2 linked regions of the Mesorhizobium shangrilense genome follow. The protein of the gene in region 1 interacts with the protein of each later gene in a pairwise test. Links are inferred from orthologs where the notes say so. Each region holds a gene or a part of one and is shown on either strand. Other genes may lie near its edges. The genes, in order: rlmB and PD284_RS14235.

The links.
Region 2: the proteins of rlmB (region 1) and PD284_RS14235 interact in binary tests that used the Escherichia coli proteins (3 or more experiments, as listed by UniProt). The link is inferred for Mesorhizobium shangrilense from one-to-one orthologs.

Annotation. Positions count from the first base shown.
Region 1 is NZ_JAQGPN010000001.1:3,432,073-3,442,951, reverse strand. Bases 4,825-7,800 are described here. They hold rlmB (23S rRNA (guanosine(2251)-2'-O)-methyltransferase RlmB), read right to left. Parts: upstream 6,754-7,800; coding sequence 5,896-6,753; downstream 4,825-5,895. Other genes in these bases: PD284_RS16570 (class I SAM-dependent methyltransferase), read left to right, coding at 7,411-7,800; PD284_RS16590 (2-hydroxy-3-oxopropionate reductase), read left to right, coding at 4,825-5,647. Also shown: tRNA 2-thiouridine(34) synthase MnmA, read right to left, coding at 1-118; CtrA inhibitor SciP, read left to right, coding at 302-577; PD284_RS16610 (paraquat-inducible protein A), read right to left, coding at 571-1,032; HTH-type transcriptional regulator BhcR, read right to left, coding at 1,094-1,915; gcl (glyoxylate carboligase), read left to right, coding at 2,114-3,895; otnI (2-oxo-tetronate isomerase), read left to right, coding at 3,915-4,724; more of PD284_RS16590, read left to right, coding at 4,760-4,824; more of PD284_RS16570, read left to right, coding at 7,801-8,001; tuf (elongation factor Tu), read left to right, coding at 8,322-9,497; PD284_RS16560 (glutathione S-transferase family protein), read left to right, coding at 9,674-10,306; iron-sulfur cluster insertion protein ErpA, read right to left, coding at 10,339-10,686; PD284_RS16550 (deoxyguanosinetriphosphate triphosphohydrolase), read left to right, coding at 10,853-10,879. UniProt on the Escherichia coli protein: Specifically methylates the ribose of guanosine 2251 in 23S rRNA.
Region 2 is NZ_JAQGPN010000001.1:2,952,437-2,956,694, reverse strand. The notes cover bases 1,289-4,258. They hold PD284_RS14235 (NAD(P)H-hydrate dehydratase), read right to left. Parts: upstream 3,539-4,258; coding sequence 2,039-3,538; downstream 1,289-2,038. Other genes in these bases: PD284_RS14230 (P-II family nitrogen regulator), read left to right, coding at 3,895-4,233; PD284_RS14240 (DUF72 domain-containing protein), read left to right, coding at 1,289-2,042. Also shown: PD284_RS14245 (NAD(P)/FAD-dependent oxidoreductase), read left to right, coding at 1-1,091; more of PD284_RS14240, read left to right, coding at 1,239-1,288. UniProt on the Escherichia coli protein: Bifunctional enzyme that catalyzes the epimerization of the S- and R-forms of NAD(P)HX and the dehydration of the S-form of NAD(P)HX at the expense of ADP, which is converted to AMP.

The sequences.
Region 1 (10,879 bases):
CCACGTCATAGCCCTCGCGCTTCATCAGTCCGGCGACGACCGAGGAGTCGACGCCGCCCGACATCGCCACGACGACGCGCGTGTCTTCGGGTCGGTTGGGAAGGTCGAGGCTGTTCATGGGCTTTGCGGTTCCTGCCGTGGCGGCTTCATGCATGCGCCGCCAATATAGGTCAAGCGAGGCGTTCCCGCCACGTCGACCGAGGATTTGGCAACCTTGCCCGAAGCTTGATCCGGTTTATGCATTTTTAAAGCTGTCACGGTAAGTTGAGCGTGATTGGGTCTTGGTTTTGTAGAGAGTACGATGACCGATCTCGTTAGACCGCGTGTCAAATACGTCATCGGGCCGGACGGCAGCCCGCTGACGATCGCCGATCTGCCGCCGTCGAACACACGCCGCTGGGTCATCCGCCGCAAGGCGGAAGTCGTGGCTGCGGTGCGCGGCGGACTGCTGAGCCTGGAGGAGGCTTGCCAGCGTTACAAGCTGACCACGGAAGAGTTTCTGTCCTGGCAGTCCTCGATCGATGAATATGGCCTCGCGGGTCTCAGGACCACGCGCATCCAGCAGTACCGTCATTGACTTTGGTCTAAAAGTTTCTGCCTTTTCAGCACGTAGGACGCCGCGACGGTCAACAGTACCGAAGCGGTGAAAAACCAGAGTCCCGGTCTGGTGAAAGCCGTGGCGAAGCCGCTGGTCTTGGCGGCGAATATGACCAGCGCCACGAGCACCACGTCCAGCATCGACCAGTTCGAAAGCGCCCGGAACCATTCCGGGATGCGATCGTGCGCCTCCCGCCCCGCATAGGCCCAGACGTTGAGCAGGGCCAGCTTGGCGGCAGGGAAGACGATGGAAAACAGGGCGACGACCGCTGCCAGCGCCCTGTCGCCTCCAGTCCACAGGCTCGCGACGATGCCGGCGAGCGACGGCTCGTCAATGAACACATAGAGCCGATCGACCTGCAGGAGCGGCAGCACGATCCCCAGCCCGAAACAGAGGGTCGCCAGGAACAGCAAGGCGGGGACGACGGTGCGCATCGAAATGTCTTGGCTGTGCGATGATGGCGGCATGATGTCGGAACCCCCGCTCGCTGGACCGCTAATCAGGCCGATGCCCGCCGATCATGGCGGTGATGGCGGCCGCGGCGTCGCGGACGCGCGGCCCGATCTCGGACACGCGCTCTGAGGTCACGCGGATCGTCGGGCCGGAAACCGAAATGCCTCCAATGGGTTCGCCGAATTCGTTGAAGATGGCGGCTGCGATGCAGCGCATGCCTGGGTGACGCTCCTCGTCATCCACTGACCAGCCGCGCGCGCGGATCGCGGCAAGATCGGAAGCCAGGGCAGGGCCAGTCGACAGCGTCTTGTCGGTGAAGGCTTCGAGACCTGCCCTGCGCAGGATAGAGGCGACGCGCTCGGGCGGCAGGTGCGCCAATATCGCCTTGCCGATGCCGGAGGCGTGAAACGGGCTGCGGGTGCCCGGCCGGAAGAACGCCCGGATCGCCTGGTGGGTCTCGACCTGGCTGACGAAGACCACGCAATCGTCCTCGGCGACGCCGAGATTGGCCGTCTCGCCCGTCTTCTCCATGATCTCCTGCATGATGAGGCGCGCGCGGTCGACCAGCTTGCGTCGGCGCAGAAAGGCGGCGCCCATGCGGTAGGCGCCGACGCCGATCGACCATAATTGCTCGTTCTTGTCGAATTCCACCATGGCATGCGCCTCGAGCGTGGTCAGCATGCGGTAGGTAGTCGACGCTGGCAGTTCGGACGCTGCGGCGACCTCGCTCAGCGACAGGCCGTCCCTGGCGGCGACGATCCCGAGGATGCGCAACGCCCGGTCCAGGGACTGCACCGCGCCGGCGTCCGGCTGGGGGTTGAAAGCGCGTGGTCGGCCACGCTGGCGCTTCTCGTTTGTCTCCATTTGGTGAGCCGCTCCTGATTTTCTCCGAGCATAAAAAACTTTTTCGAAAGTTGGAATGGCGTCAATGTTGAAAAACAAAAACGATTTGAAAACAATCAAATACGTTTCTCATTTGAAAACGAAAAAGTTTTTTGAAAAAATTGCGAAATGCATCTGCCCGTGTGAGACTTCCCTCCAGTCGAACCGGGAGATCGGGTCATGACAAGGATGCGCGCAGTCGATGCGGCGGTTCTCGTGCTGGAAAAAGAGGGCGTCAACACCGCCTTTGGCGTGCCGGGCGCAGCCATCAATCCCTTCTATTCGGCGCTGAGGGCGAGGGGCTCGATCCGTCACATACTGGCCCGTCACGTCGAGGCGGCCTCGCATATGGCGGAAGGCTATACCCGAGCCAAGGCCGGAAACATCGGTCTTTGCCTTGGCACGTCGGGGCCGGCGGGGACGGATATGATTACCGGGCTTTATTCGGCATCGGCCGATTCCATCCCGATCCTCTGCGTCACCGGCCAGGCGCCCCGTGCACGTCTCAACAAGGAAGATTTCCAGGCCGTCGACATCGCCGCGATCGCCGGTCCGGTCGCCAAGTGGGCGGTCACGGTGATGGAGCCATATCTCGTGCCGATGGCTTTCCAGAAGGCGTTTCACCTGATGCGTTCGGGGCGTCCAGGCCCCGTGCTGATCGATATGCCCGTCGACGTCCAGTTGGCCGAGATCGGGTTCGACATCGACACCTACGCCTCGCTGCCTGCCTATAAGCCGTCGATCACCCGCGCCCAGGCCGAGAAGGCGCTGGCGATGCTCAATGAGGCTGAACGGCCACTGATCGTGGCCGGCGGCGGCATCATCAATGCCGACGCGTCGGATTTGCTCATCGAGTTCGCCGAGATCACCGGCGTTCCCGTCATTCCGACATTGATGGGCTGGGGATCCATCCCCGACGACCATCGGCTGATGGCCGGCATGTGCGGCCTGCAGACGTCGCACCGCTACGGCAACGCGACGATGCTGGCGTCCGACTTCGTGCTGGGAATCGGCAATCGGTGGGCGAACCGCCACACAGGATCGGTCGAGAAATACACCGCCGGCCGCAAGTTCGTGCACATCGACATCGAACCGACGCAGATCGGCCGTGTCTTCGCACCGGACTTCGCCATCGTTTCCGATGCTGGGGCCGCGCTCAAGATGCTGCTCGACGTCGCCACCGAGTGGAAGACGGCTGGCAGGCTGCGCGACTGGTCAGTCTGGGTCGGCGAATGCCAGCAGCGCAAGAAGACGCTGAAGCGCAAGACCCACTTCGACAACGTGCCGCTGAAGCCGCAGCGCGTCTATGAGGAGATGAACAAAGCGTTTCCCCGCGACACGACCTATGTCACCACCATCGGACTCAGTCAGATCGCCGGCGCACAGTTCCTGCATGTCTACAAGCCGCGCAACTGGATCAATTGCGGCCAGGCAGGGCCGCTCGGCTGGACGCTGCCGGCGGCGCTTGGCGTGCGCGCCGCGAATCCCGACGCCAACATCGTCGCGTTGTCGGGCGACTACGACTTCCAGTTCCTGATCGAGGAGCTTGCGGTCGGGGCCCAGCACAAGCTGCCCTACATCCATGTCGTCGTGAACAACGCCTATCTGGGCCTCATCCGTCAGGCGCAACGTGGTTTCTCGATGGATTTCGAGGTCAGCCTGGCCTTCGAGAACATCAACAGGGCCAACGATCCGCAGGCCGGATACGGCGTCGACCATGTCGCGGTCGCCGAAGCCATGGGCTGCAAGGCGGTTCGGGTCCGCCGACCGGAAGAGTTCGCGACCAGCTTTGCCGAGGCGAAGCGGCTGATGGAGGAGCATCGGGTCCCCGTCGTCCTCGAATTCATCCTTGAGCGCGTCACCAACGTCTCGATGGGCGCCGAGATCGACAGCATCACCGAGTTCGAGGAACTCGCCGAAAAAAACGAAGACGCACCGACGGCGATCGTGCTGCTCGACTGATCGGGGGGGCGAAATCACAATGCCACGCTTTTCAGCCAATCTTTCGATGCTCTTCACTGAGCATGAGTTCCTCGACCGGTTCGATGCCGCCGCTCGCGCCGGCTTCGAGGCTGTCGAATATGTCGGGCCCTACGACCATCCGCCGGAAGTTGTCGCCGAACGGCTGAAACGCAACGGCTTGACGCAGGCTCTGTTCAACCTGCCGCCGGGCGATTGGGGCAGGGGCGAACGCGGCATCGCGGTCCTGCCGGATCGCGTCGAAGAGTTCCGCAGCAGCGTCGACACGGCAATCGCCTATGCCAGGGCGCTGGGCTGCGAACGGGTCAACTGCCTGGCGGGAATCGCACCTGTCGGCGTCGAGCGCGCGGTCCTGGAAGACGTCTTCGTGGAAAACCTGAAATATGCTGCGCCGAAGCTGAAAGAGGCGGGGGTCAAGCTGTTGGTCGAGGCGATCAATACGATCGACATCCCGGGCTTCTTCCTCACCGGCGCCGCGCAAGCGATGGCGATCCTCGACCGGGTCGGCTCGGACAACCTCTATTTCCAGTACGACATCTACCACATGCAGATCATGGAGGGGGATCTCGCCCGGACCATCGAGAAGAATCTCGACCGCATCGCGCACATCCAGATCGCGGACAATCCGGGCCGTCACGAACCGGGGACGGGCGAGATCAACTATCCGTTCCTGTACGATTTCCTCGATCGCATCGGCTACGCCGGCTGGGTCGGGGCCGAATACAAGCCGAAGGAGGGCACGGAAGTCGGGCTCGGCTGGTTCAGTGCATTCGCAAGACAGGCGGCACGCACGGCCTCGGCTGGCAGATGAGGACGGCACGCCCCTCCTCAAACTGGGAGAAAATGATGGACAAGATCGGCTTCATCGGCCTCGGCATCATGGGCGCGCCCATGGCAGGGCACCTGCTGGACGCCGGCTATGAGGTGATCACCACGGATCACCGCAGCAAGCCGCATCGCGACCTCACGGCAAAGGGACTGAAGGCCGTGACCGGCAATCGCGCCGTCGCCGCGGCCACGGACTTCGTCGTGCTGATGGTGCCCGATACGCCTCAGGTGGAGGACGTTCTCCTTGGAGAAAATGGTGCGATCTCAGGTCTTTCACCTGGAAAGCTCGTCATAGATATGAGCTCCATTTCGCCGATTGCCACCAAGGAATTCGCGAAAAAGGTCGAGGCGACTGGCGCACATTATCTCGATGCGCCTGTGTCGGGCGGCGAGGTCGGCGCCAAGGCTGCGTCGCTCACCATCATGGTGGGCGGGCCGGAGCATGCCTTCGAACGGGCGAGGCCGGTCTTCGAGAAGATGGGCAAGAACATCACGCTGGTCGGCGGCAACGGCGTCGGCCAGACCACCAAGGTCGCCAACCAGATCGTGGTGGCGCTCACCATCGAGGCCGTCGCCGAGGCGCTGGTCTTCGCGTCCAAGGCCGGCGCCGATCCGGCCAAGGTGCGGCAGGCGCTGATGGGCGGCCTGGCCGCCTCCCGAATCCTCGAAGTGCATGGCGAGCGCATGATCAAGCGCACATTTGCGCCGGGCTTCCGCATAGAACTGCACCAGAAGGATCTCAATCTGGCGCTTGAAGGGGCCCGGTCGCTCGGCGTCGCGCTGCCCAACACATCGACGACGCAGCAGCTCTTTTCCGCCTGCGTTGCCAATGGCGGTGCGAAGGAAGATCACTCCGCGCTGGTCAAGGCGCTCGAGCTGATGGCGGGAAACCGGGTGGGCGAGTAGTCTCGCGCCCGGCCGTTGGCGCGCGCAGTGCGGGCGAGTGATCCCATCGAGGCACCCTGCGATTTCTAGGCCTAAGCGCCGGCAAGGCCGCTCGCGACGGCCATGCGGAGGCTCCTGGACAGTTTGGCATGGCGCGCCGCCATGTGGGGCATCCGTGATTCCGGTTGCCATGCGACTTCCGGGAGATGGACCCTCACGGCAGGCGGGGCGGGCGCGGCGGGAAAGCCCGCGGTGCGTGCGATCGAGCCCTACTCGCCTCCCGTCACCAGCCATCGCCGCGCCGCATAGAGCGCCACAGCCGCCGCATTCGATACGTTGAGCGAGCGGATCACTCCCGGCATGTCGAGCCGCGCCAGCGTCGTCACCGTCTCGCGCGTCTTCTGCCGCAGGCCCTTGCCCTCCGCTCCCAGCACCAGCGCGATCCTGTCGCCGGAAAAACTCCTTTCCAGCTCCGCGGGGCCGTCCGAATCGAGTCCGACGGTCTGGAAACCGGCTTCGTGCAGCTGATCAAGGGCGTCGGCCAGATTGCGCACTTCGATATGGTCGATGTGCTCCAGAGCGCCGGACGCCGACTTCGCCAGCACGCCGCTCTCGGCCGGGCTGTGGCGCTGCGTCGTGATCAGCGCGCCGGCTCCGAATGCGACGGCCGAGCGCAGGATGGCGCCGACATTGTGAGGATCCGTCACCTGGTCGAGCACGACGACAAGCGAGACGTCGCCCAGCGCGTCGAGCCTTTTCGCCTGCAAAGGCTCGACTTCGATCACCACGCCCTGGTGAACGGCCTCCGATCCGGTGATCTTGTCGATGTCGCGCGGCTCCACCAGTTCGGCGGCGAAGGGCAGGGCGGCGACGTCGGCGATGCCCAGCCGCTCCAGCGCGTTGCGCGTGACCAGCATGCGGCGGATCGTGCGGCGCGGATTGTCGAGCGCGGCGCGCACCGTGTGCAGGCCGTAGAGCCGCACCAGCCCGTCGACCGCAGCGGGACCCGCCGGCACATCCGGCCGCGGCCGATGCCTTGGCGGTCCGCCCGCCTTCTGGTCGCGGTGGGCGCGTCGAAGCTTTGCGTAGTGCGCGTCCTTTGGCGTTCCGGGCTTCTTCTCGTTCATATGACTTCCTGGGGACGTGTGCTTCTATGCGCCGCGCGCGGCTGCCTCTGAGATGTCCTGCCGGAGGCAAAATGTAAACCATCCACAGCGCCGGGGCGGGCTGCTTGCCAATTTGGTATAACCCGCATCGTTGTGGTTGACAGGCAATAGCCTTGTCGCCATAAGGCGCTTCGCAAGTTCGGGCGGACAGCGATGTTCGGCCGAAGGGCGCGAAATACGCCTCGTTGCATGGCTCCGGCTGCAGTCTGGAGGAGTGCCCGAGTGGTTAAAGGGGACGGACTGTAAATCCGTTGGCTCAGCCTACGTTGGTTCAAATCCAACCTCCTCCACCACTGCCGGCCCGAGAGCCACGCGCAAGCTCCGATGGAGCTTGCCGGACACAGCGAAGCGGGTGTAGCTCAATGGTAGAGCAGCAGCCTTCCAAGCTGAATACGAGGGTTCGATTCCCTTCACCCGCTCCAGTTCACCTTTAAAAAGTTCGATTTTCATCGATGCATCGTCACCGACACGACTGGCGCCGCACGCGAATTTTCGACAATATCCAGATCCCGGGGTAACGGTAACGTGCTTGCCGTTTGCGTCGAATGCAGTTGTCCAGTCGCAGCCGTCGATCGGTCGTGGGGCCGCCGGTTCGCGAGGTGATCCGCGGGAGGCGGTATGGAAGGCTCGGATACGGTCGCAACGGCTGATGACGAAGGCCGCTACAGGTTCACTAAAGACTATATCACGCCCTATGTTCCGTTCTGGAACGAGCATCTGGGCGTCTTCCGAGGGAAGCCAAACGTCCACTTCCTCGAGGTCGGCACGTTCGAGGGGCGCACTGCGCTCTGGTTCCTCGACAATATCCTCACCGATCCCTCGTCCACGATGACCTGCGTGGATTTCTTCGAGGCGACCGGCTACGAGGCGCGGTTCGACCACAACGTCGCGGTTTCCGGCCATGCGGGCCGCTGGACCAAGCTGAAGGGTTTTTCGAAAGACGTGCTGCCCACGCTCGCGGGCAATCGCTATGACGCCATCTATATCGACGGCGGACACACGGCGGCGGAGGTCTATTCCGATGCAAGTCTCTGCTGGCCGATGTTGAAGCCGGGCGGCATCGTCAGCTTCGACGACTATGAGTGGCGTCTGCACCGCCCGGTGGAAAACCGCCCGCAGCAGGGCATCGACCGATTTCTCGACGAACACCGCGACGACCTGGAAATCCTGCACAAGGCCTACACGCTCATGGCCCGCAAGACGCGCTGAGCGCTGCCGTGCCTGCGCAACCTTTAGACGCGCGCGTAACATGATGGGCGTGGCGCGCGACTGCGGTGGCGGTTGAAGGCCGCCAATCCCGGCAGTCGCAGTTTTTTCTTTGATCCAAGGGGCTTCCGGCAGGCCTTTCAACTGGCGAGGAGAATACCCATATCTGCGGCTCCACGAAACGGACTGCGGCTTGACCATGCTGGCCAGAAACGTCCAGGCGCGAGCATCTCTTCTGCTTGGGTCTTGTCTTTTGAGGCCGTAGTCGCTAATCGCGCCGCATTCGAGAACCACATCAGCATTGCTGTGCAGGGAAAGAGACGATGGCCAAAGGTAAATTCGAGCGTACGAAGCCTCATGTGAACGTTGGGACGATTGGACACGTCGACCACGGCAAGACGTCGCTGACGGCGGCGATCACGAAGTTCTTCGGCGAGTTCAAGGCGTACGAGCAGATCGACGCGGCGCCGGAAGAGAAGGCGCGCGGCATCACGATCTCGACGTCGCACGTCGAGTACGAGACGCCGAACCGTCACTATGCGCACGTCGACTGCCCCGGCCACGCCGACTACGTGAAGAACATGATCACCGGCGCGGCGCAGATGGACGGCGCCATCCTGGTGGTGTCGGCGGCCGACGGCCCGATGCCGCAGACCCGCGAGCACATCCTGCTCGCCCGTCAGGTCGGCGTTCCGGCGATCGTGGTGTTCCTGAACAAGTGCGACATGGTCGACGATCCGGAGCTGCTCGAGCTGGTCGAGCTGGAGGTGCGCGAGCTTCTGTCGAAGTACGAGTTCCCGGGCGACGACATTCCGATCATCAAGGGCTCGGCGCTGGCCGCCCTCGAGGATAGCAACAAGGAGCTCGGCGAGGACGCGGTCCGCAAGCTGATGGAGGCCGTCGACAGCTACATCCCGACGCCTGAGCGTCCGATCGACAAGCCGTTCCTGATGCCGATCGAGGACGTGTTCTCGATCTCCGGCCGCGGCACGGTGGTGACGGGTCGCGTCGAGCGCGGCATCGTCAAAGTCGGCGAGGAGCTTGAGATCGTCGGCATCCGTCCGACCTCGAAGACGACCTGCACCGGCGTCGAGATGTTCCGCAAGCTGCTCGACCAGGGCCAGGCCGGCGACAACATCGGCGCGCTCTTGCGCGGCGTCGACCGCGAGGGCGTCGAGCGCGGCCAGGTTCTGGCCAAGCCGGGCTCGGTGAAGCCGCACAAGAAGTTCAAGGCCGAGGCCTACATCCTGACCAAGGAGGAGGGCGGCCGCCACACGCCGTTCTTCACCAACTACCGTCCGCAGTTCTACTTCCGCACGACGGACGTGACCGGCGTGGTGACGCTGCCGGAAGGCACCGAGATGGTGATGCCCGGCGACAACATCACGGTCGACGTCGAGCTGATCGTGCCGATCGCCATGGAGGAGCGCCTGCGCTTCGCCATCCGCGAAGGCGGCCGCACCGTCGGCGCCGGCATCGTCGCCGCGATTGTTGAGTAATCCGGCGAACAAGTCTGGATCGGGAAGGGCGCCCCTGCGGCGCCCTTTTCTTTTGGCGGTCAGCGCGACCTTCGGGCTGTCAGGTCGCGGCAGGAGGCGTGGCCGCACCCGTGGAGTCCCCGCTTGCGGGAAAGCCCGCGACCCTTCACTGTCCGGTCAACCGGAGAGCGACGCCCATGATCCTGATCGGTCAGTACGATTCGTCCTACGTTCGCCGTGTCGGCATTGCGCTGGCGCTCTACGAGATCCCGTTCGAACATCGTCCATGGTCGACCTTCGGTGATGCCGAACGGCTGGCTGAATACAATCCGCTCCTGAGGGTGCTGACGCTGGTGCTCGACAGCGGCGACGTTCTGGTCGAGAGCCATGTCATACTCGACTATGTCGACGGGCTGGTTCCCGCGGGGCGGCGCATGTATCCGCAGACGGAGCCTGAGCGCCATCGCGCCCTGGGGATCGCGGCGCTGGCAACCGGGCTCGCCGACAAGGCGGTCAGCCTCTTCTACGAAAGGGTGTTGCACAAGGAAGGCGTGTCGCCGCTCTGGGTCGAACGGTGCACGACACAGATCGCCAATACGCTGGGAGTGCTGGAAGAGAGTCGGAAGAGCGCGTCGACGTCCTATTGGTTCGGGGAAAGGATCGGCCACGCAGATATCGCCGTGACCGTCGCGCTGCGGCATCTGGGCGATTCGCATCCGGATCTCGCGCCGCTGATCGCGAAGCACACAGCGCTTGCCGCCCATGCCGCGCGGCTGGAGGCGCTTCCGGTCTTCCAGAAGCTCAGTCAGCCGTTCCTGCCGCCGGCCTGAACCCGGCCGAACGGCTGCTTTGCGGCGGTGCTTCAGATGGAAAAGCTCGTCCCGCAGCCGCAGGAAGCGACCGCATTGGGGTTCCTGATTTGGAAGGACTGGCCCATCAGGTCGTCGACGAAATCGATGACCGCGCCGCCCATGTAGATGAGGGACAAATCGTCGATCAGCACGGTAGCGCCATTCTTCTCTATGGCGACGTCGTCGTCGTTGCGGCCTTCGACAAGGTCGAACTTGTAGGAAAATCCCGAGCAACCGCCGCCTTCCACCGAAACGCGTAGCGCCGTCTTGCCTGCTTCCTTGGACAGGATCGAGGAAATCCGCTTGGCGGCGGCTTCGGTCATCTCGACCTTCATGCCGGTTTTTGCGTCTGCGCCCATGGTCCTGGCCTTCATCGATGGTCTTCCAGATAGGTATGAAGCGCCCGACGCCAAGTCAACGCCCCGGCCGATCGGGCCATCTGCTTGTTGCCTAACCTCGCAGGCGGCTTTACCTCTCAGGTCAGGCGCACCGATCGACGGCGCGCCGCCAGATTCTCGGCGGGCGATGACAGAGGCACCTGAACTGCGCGAC
Region 2 (4,258 bases), 480 kb from region 1 along the record:
AGCCGCAATTGCTGCGTGCCGAGAGCGTCTATGTCGACAACAGGGTGGAGCTCCGCTTCGGCCAGCGCGTCCAGTCCATCGATTCGGCCGGGCGCGAGCTCACTTTGCAGGACGGCTCGACCGCGTCGTTCGACCGGCTCGTGCTGGCGACGGGAGCAAAGCCGCGGCGACTTGCCGTGCAGGGTGTCGACGGCGACGGCGTCCACTACCTGCGTTCAGCCGATGATGCGCGGGCGCTGCGCAGCGCCCTGCCCTCGGCGCAATCCGTCGTCGTCATCGGCGGCGGCTTCATCGGGCTGGAGGCGGCAGCCTCGCTCGCGATGATGGGAAAGCAGGTCGCCGTCGTGGAAGCGGCGGATCGCCTGCTGGCCCGCGCGGTCGCCCCGCAGATCTCTTCGTTCCTGGCCGACTACCACCGCTCGCTGGGCGTCCGGCTGCTGCTCGGCAGCGCGATCGAGCATTTGGAGCGCGACGGAGCCAGACTGCGGGCCGTGGTGACGAAAGCCGGCGAACGCCTCGATGCCGATCTCGTCATCGTCGGCATCGGCGCCGATGCCGATTTTGATCTCGCCCGCCAGGCCGGTTGCACAATCGACAACGGCGTGGCGGTCGGCCCCGACATGCAAAGCTCCGTCCCAAACATCTATGCGATCGGAGACTGCGTCTCCTACGCTCACTGGCTGAGCGGCAGGTCCGAACGGCTGGAATCGGTGCAGAACGCCACGGATCAGGCGCGTCATGCCGCCCGCAGCATCATGGGCAGGGCGGCCCCCTATCGCGAGGTTCCCTGGTTCTGGTCGGATCAGGGCGCGGTCAAGCTGCAGATGGCGGGCCTGTCGTTCGGCGCCGACCGTTTCATTGCCAACGGGACGCCCGACCAGAACAGCTTCTCGGTCTATCATTTCAGGGGGCCGAAGCTGGTGGCCGTCCACTCGGTAAATCGACCGGCCGACCATATGCTCGGCCGCAAGCTCCTCGCCACCGGCATGCATGTCAGCGAGGCGCTGATCGTGGCCGGAGCCCCCGCGATCAAGGCCGCACTGGCGAGCCACGAGGCGGAACGACAATCCCTGCCGGCCGCCGCAAGCTGACCTCCCCTTCTGTGCATGGCTACTGCACCGGCGCGCCACTCGCATGTCAGCAGGGTTGTGTTCGACGACTTGACCGATCTCGCCAGAATGTCCTGATAGCGCCTCACTGCGGCGGTCGAACAAACCAGCGACGAGAGGCAAGACAGGATGGGAAATTCCGGGACAATCCGAGCCGGCATGGGCGGCTGGACCTTCGAACCGTGGGAAGGCACTTTTTATCCCGGCGACCTGCCGAAAAAGCAGCAGCTTCAGTTCGCCGCCCGGCAAGTGCCGACCATCGAGATCAACGGCACCTACTATCGGGGGCAGACGCCCGAGACGTTCGCCAAGTGGGCAGCCGACGCGCCGGATGGCTTTGTCTTCTCCGTGAAGGGCAACCGCTTCGTCACCAACAAGAAGGTGCTGGGCGAAGCTGCTGAATCCCTGAAGAAATTCTGGGACACGGGCGTACGGGAACTCGGCGACCGGCTCGGTCCGATCGTCTGGCAGTTCGCACCGACCAAGAAGTTCGAACCAGACGATTTCGAGGCATTTCTCAAGCTCCTGCAGGAGAACGACGGCGGCGTTCCGCTCCGCCATGTGCTGGAAGTGCGCCATGCCAGCTTTGGCGTGCCCGAATTCGTCACGCTCGCCGCAAAATACAAGGCGGCGATCTGTTACGCGCACCACCACGACTATCCCGAGATCGCCGACGTCACCTCCGACTTCATTTATGCGCGGCTGCAGAAGGGCGAGGACGACGTGCCTACCGCCTATCCGCCGAAGGAACTCGACGGCTGGGTGAAAAGGGCGCGGCAATGGGCGGAGGGCGGGCAGCCCGGCGATCTTCCCCTCGCCGATCCGTCACGCAAGCTTGAGCAGCGTCCGCGCGACGTCTTCGTGTACTTCATCCACGAGGGCAAGATTCGCGCCCCACATGCGGCAATGGCCTTCATGGAGCGCGTCGGCTAACGCCGCAGTTCCCTCAGGACGGGGCAGATCGCAGCCGGCAGATCCTCGGCGATCAGCCCCGGGCCGAAGCGGGCCGCCGCTTCCGCATGCATCCAGACCGCCGCACAGGCGGCGTCGAATGTGGGCATGCCTTGCGCGAGCAGACCGGCGATCAGGCCCGAGAGCACGTCGCCGGACCCGGCGGTCGCCAGCAGCGGCGTGCCGTTGGCGTTGATGACCGCGCGGCCGTCGGGCGCGGCGATCACTGTGTCGGGCCCCTTGTAGACAACAGTCGCGCCCGTGCGCGCCGTCGCCTGCCGCGCCTTGTCGAGCTTCGACAGGCGATCGTCTGCGGCCAAGTCCGGGAACAGCCGCGCGAACTCGCCGGCATGCGGCGTGAGTACGAGTTCCGGCGCCCGTTCTGACGTTGCCGCCGCGACGAAGTCGTCGAGCTGCTTCGAAGCCGAGGTGAGACCATCGGCATCTATGACGATCCCGCCGCAGTGCTCGTGGGCGACGGGCAACAGGTCGATGAGGAAACGGCCGACTTCCACCTGGGGGCCGAGGCCGGGTCCGAACACCAGCGCCCGCGGCCGGCGCTCGGCGAGGAAGTCGCGTACGTCTTCGAGCGTGTCCGTCTCGCGCAACATGATGGATGTGAGGTGCGCCGCGCTCACCTGCAGGGCGTTTGCCGGCGACATCAGCGTGACCGCGCCGGCCCCCACCCTCGCGGCCGCCATGGCGGCAAGCCTTGCCGCCCCGGTAGCCGTCGCACCACCGGAGAAGACGGCGACGTGGCCGCGGCTGTACTTGTGCGCATCGACCTCGGTGTGTGGAAAACGATCCTCCCAGAGCTTCGGCACGTTCTCGAAGCAGCTGACGCCCAGCCCCGCAACGATCTCGTCGTGGATTCCGATATCGGCGACGACGACGTCCCCGCATTTCGAGCGACCGGGCTGGAGCAGATGGCCGGGCTTCTTCCGCACGAAGGTCACGGTGAGATCGGCATCGAAGGCATCGCCGAGGATTTGCCCGCTGGCGCCGGATACGCCGGACGGCAAGTCGATGGCCAAGCTGTGGGCGCCGGCGTCGCGCGCCCTCTTGATCACGGAGGCGACGTCCCCCGAAATCTCGCGCGCCAATCCAGCTCCGAACAGCGCATCGACGATCAGGTCATCCGCTTCGCAGGCAAACTCCGCCAATGGCCGCGCCGCGACCACGCACTCGCTGCGGGCCCTGGCTGCGTCGGTGCCTTTTCGCGGCTCGCCTTCGCTCCAGACGGCAACCGACACGCCCGATCCGGCAAGGATCTGCGCGACCACATAGCCGTCGCCGCCATTGTTGCCGGGACCACAGAGCACATGGACCTGCCTGACAGCCGGAAAACGCTGCAGCGCCACGGTCGCGACCGCATGCCCCGCGCGTCGCATCAGTTCCATGCCGTTCTGCGGCCCGCGCCTGATCGCGTGGGCGTCCGCTTCGGCCATTTCATCCGGGGTCAGCAGTTCGATGCGCATGGGGTTCGGCGTCTCGGGTTCTGCGGGCAGCATAGGAGATGATGCGGCGCTGGCAATGATGGAACGGGCACAGGCTTTTGAGTGCCTCCGGACTGCAGGGATAAACAGCGACTGCCTCATTCGTCATCTGCCTGCCCAATTCTTAGGCATACTGGGCGCTGGCGAGGGGCGTCCCGCGGCGCGGCATCGAGATACCGGGCGCGCGAAATGATGCGACATAGCATCGAAACCGATCCGGCGTCGCGTCTTGCCGTGAATGCGAACGGATCAAATGCGACTTGGCACGCTTCCTGCTTGTAATTGCGCGGAACGGGCCAACCGCCCGGCGAATTGCGTATCGGAGGCCAAATCTCGAAATGAAAAAGATCGAAGCGATCATCAAGCCCTTCAAGCTTGACGAGGTGAAGGAAGCGCTGCAGGAGGCCGGACTGCAAGGCATCACGGTCACTGAAGCCAAGGGTTTCGGCAGGCAGAAAGGCCATACGGAGCTTTACCGCGGTGCCGAATACGTCGTCGACTTTCTGCCCAAGGTGAAGATCGAGGTTGTGCTCGCGGACGACGCGGTCGAGGCCGCGATCGAGGCTATCCGGAAAGCCGCCCAGACCGGCCGCATCGGCGACGGCAAGATCTTCGTATCCAATATCGAGGAAGTCGTGCGCATCCGCACCGGCGAGACCGGCGTCGACGCCATCTGACGCGTTCCGCGTTCCATCAGTTTCA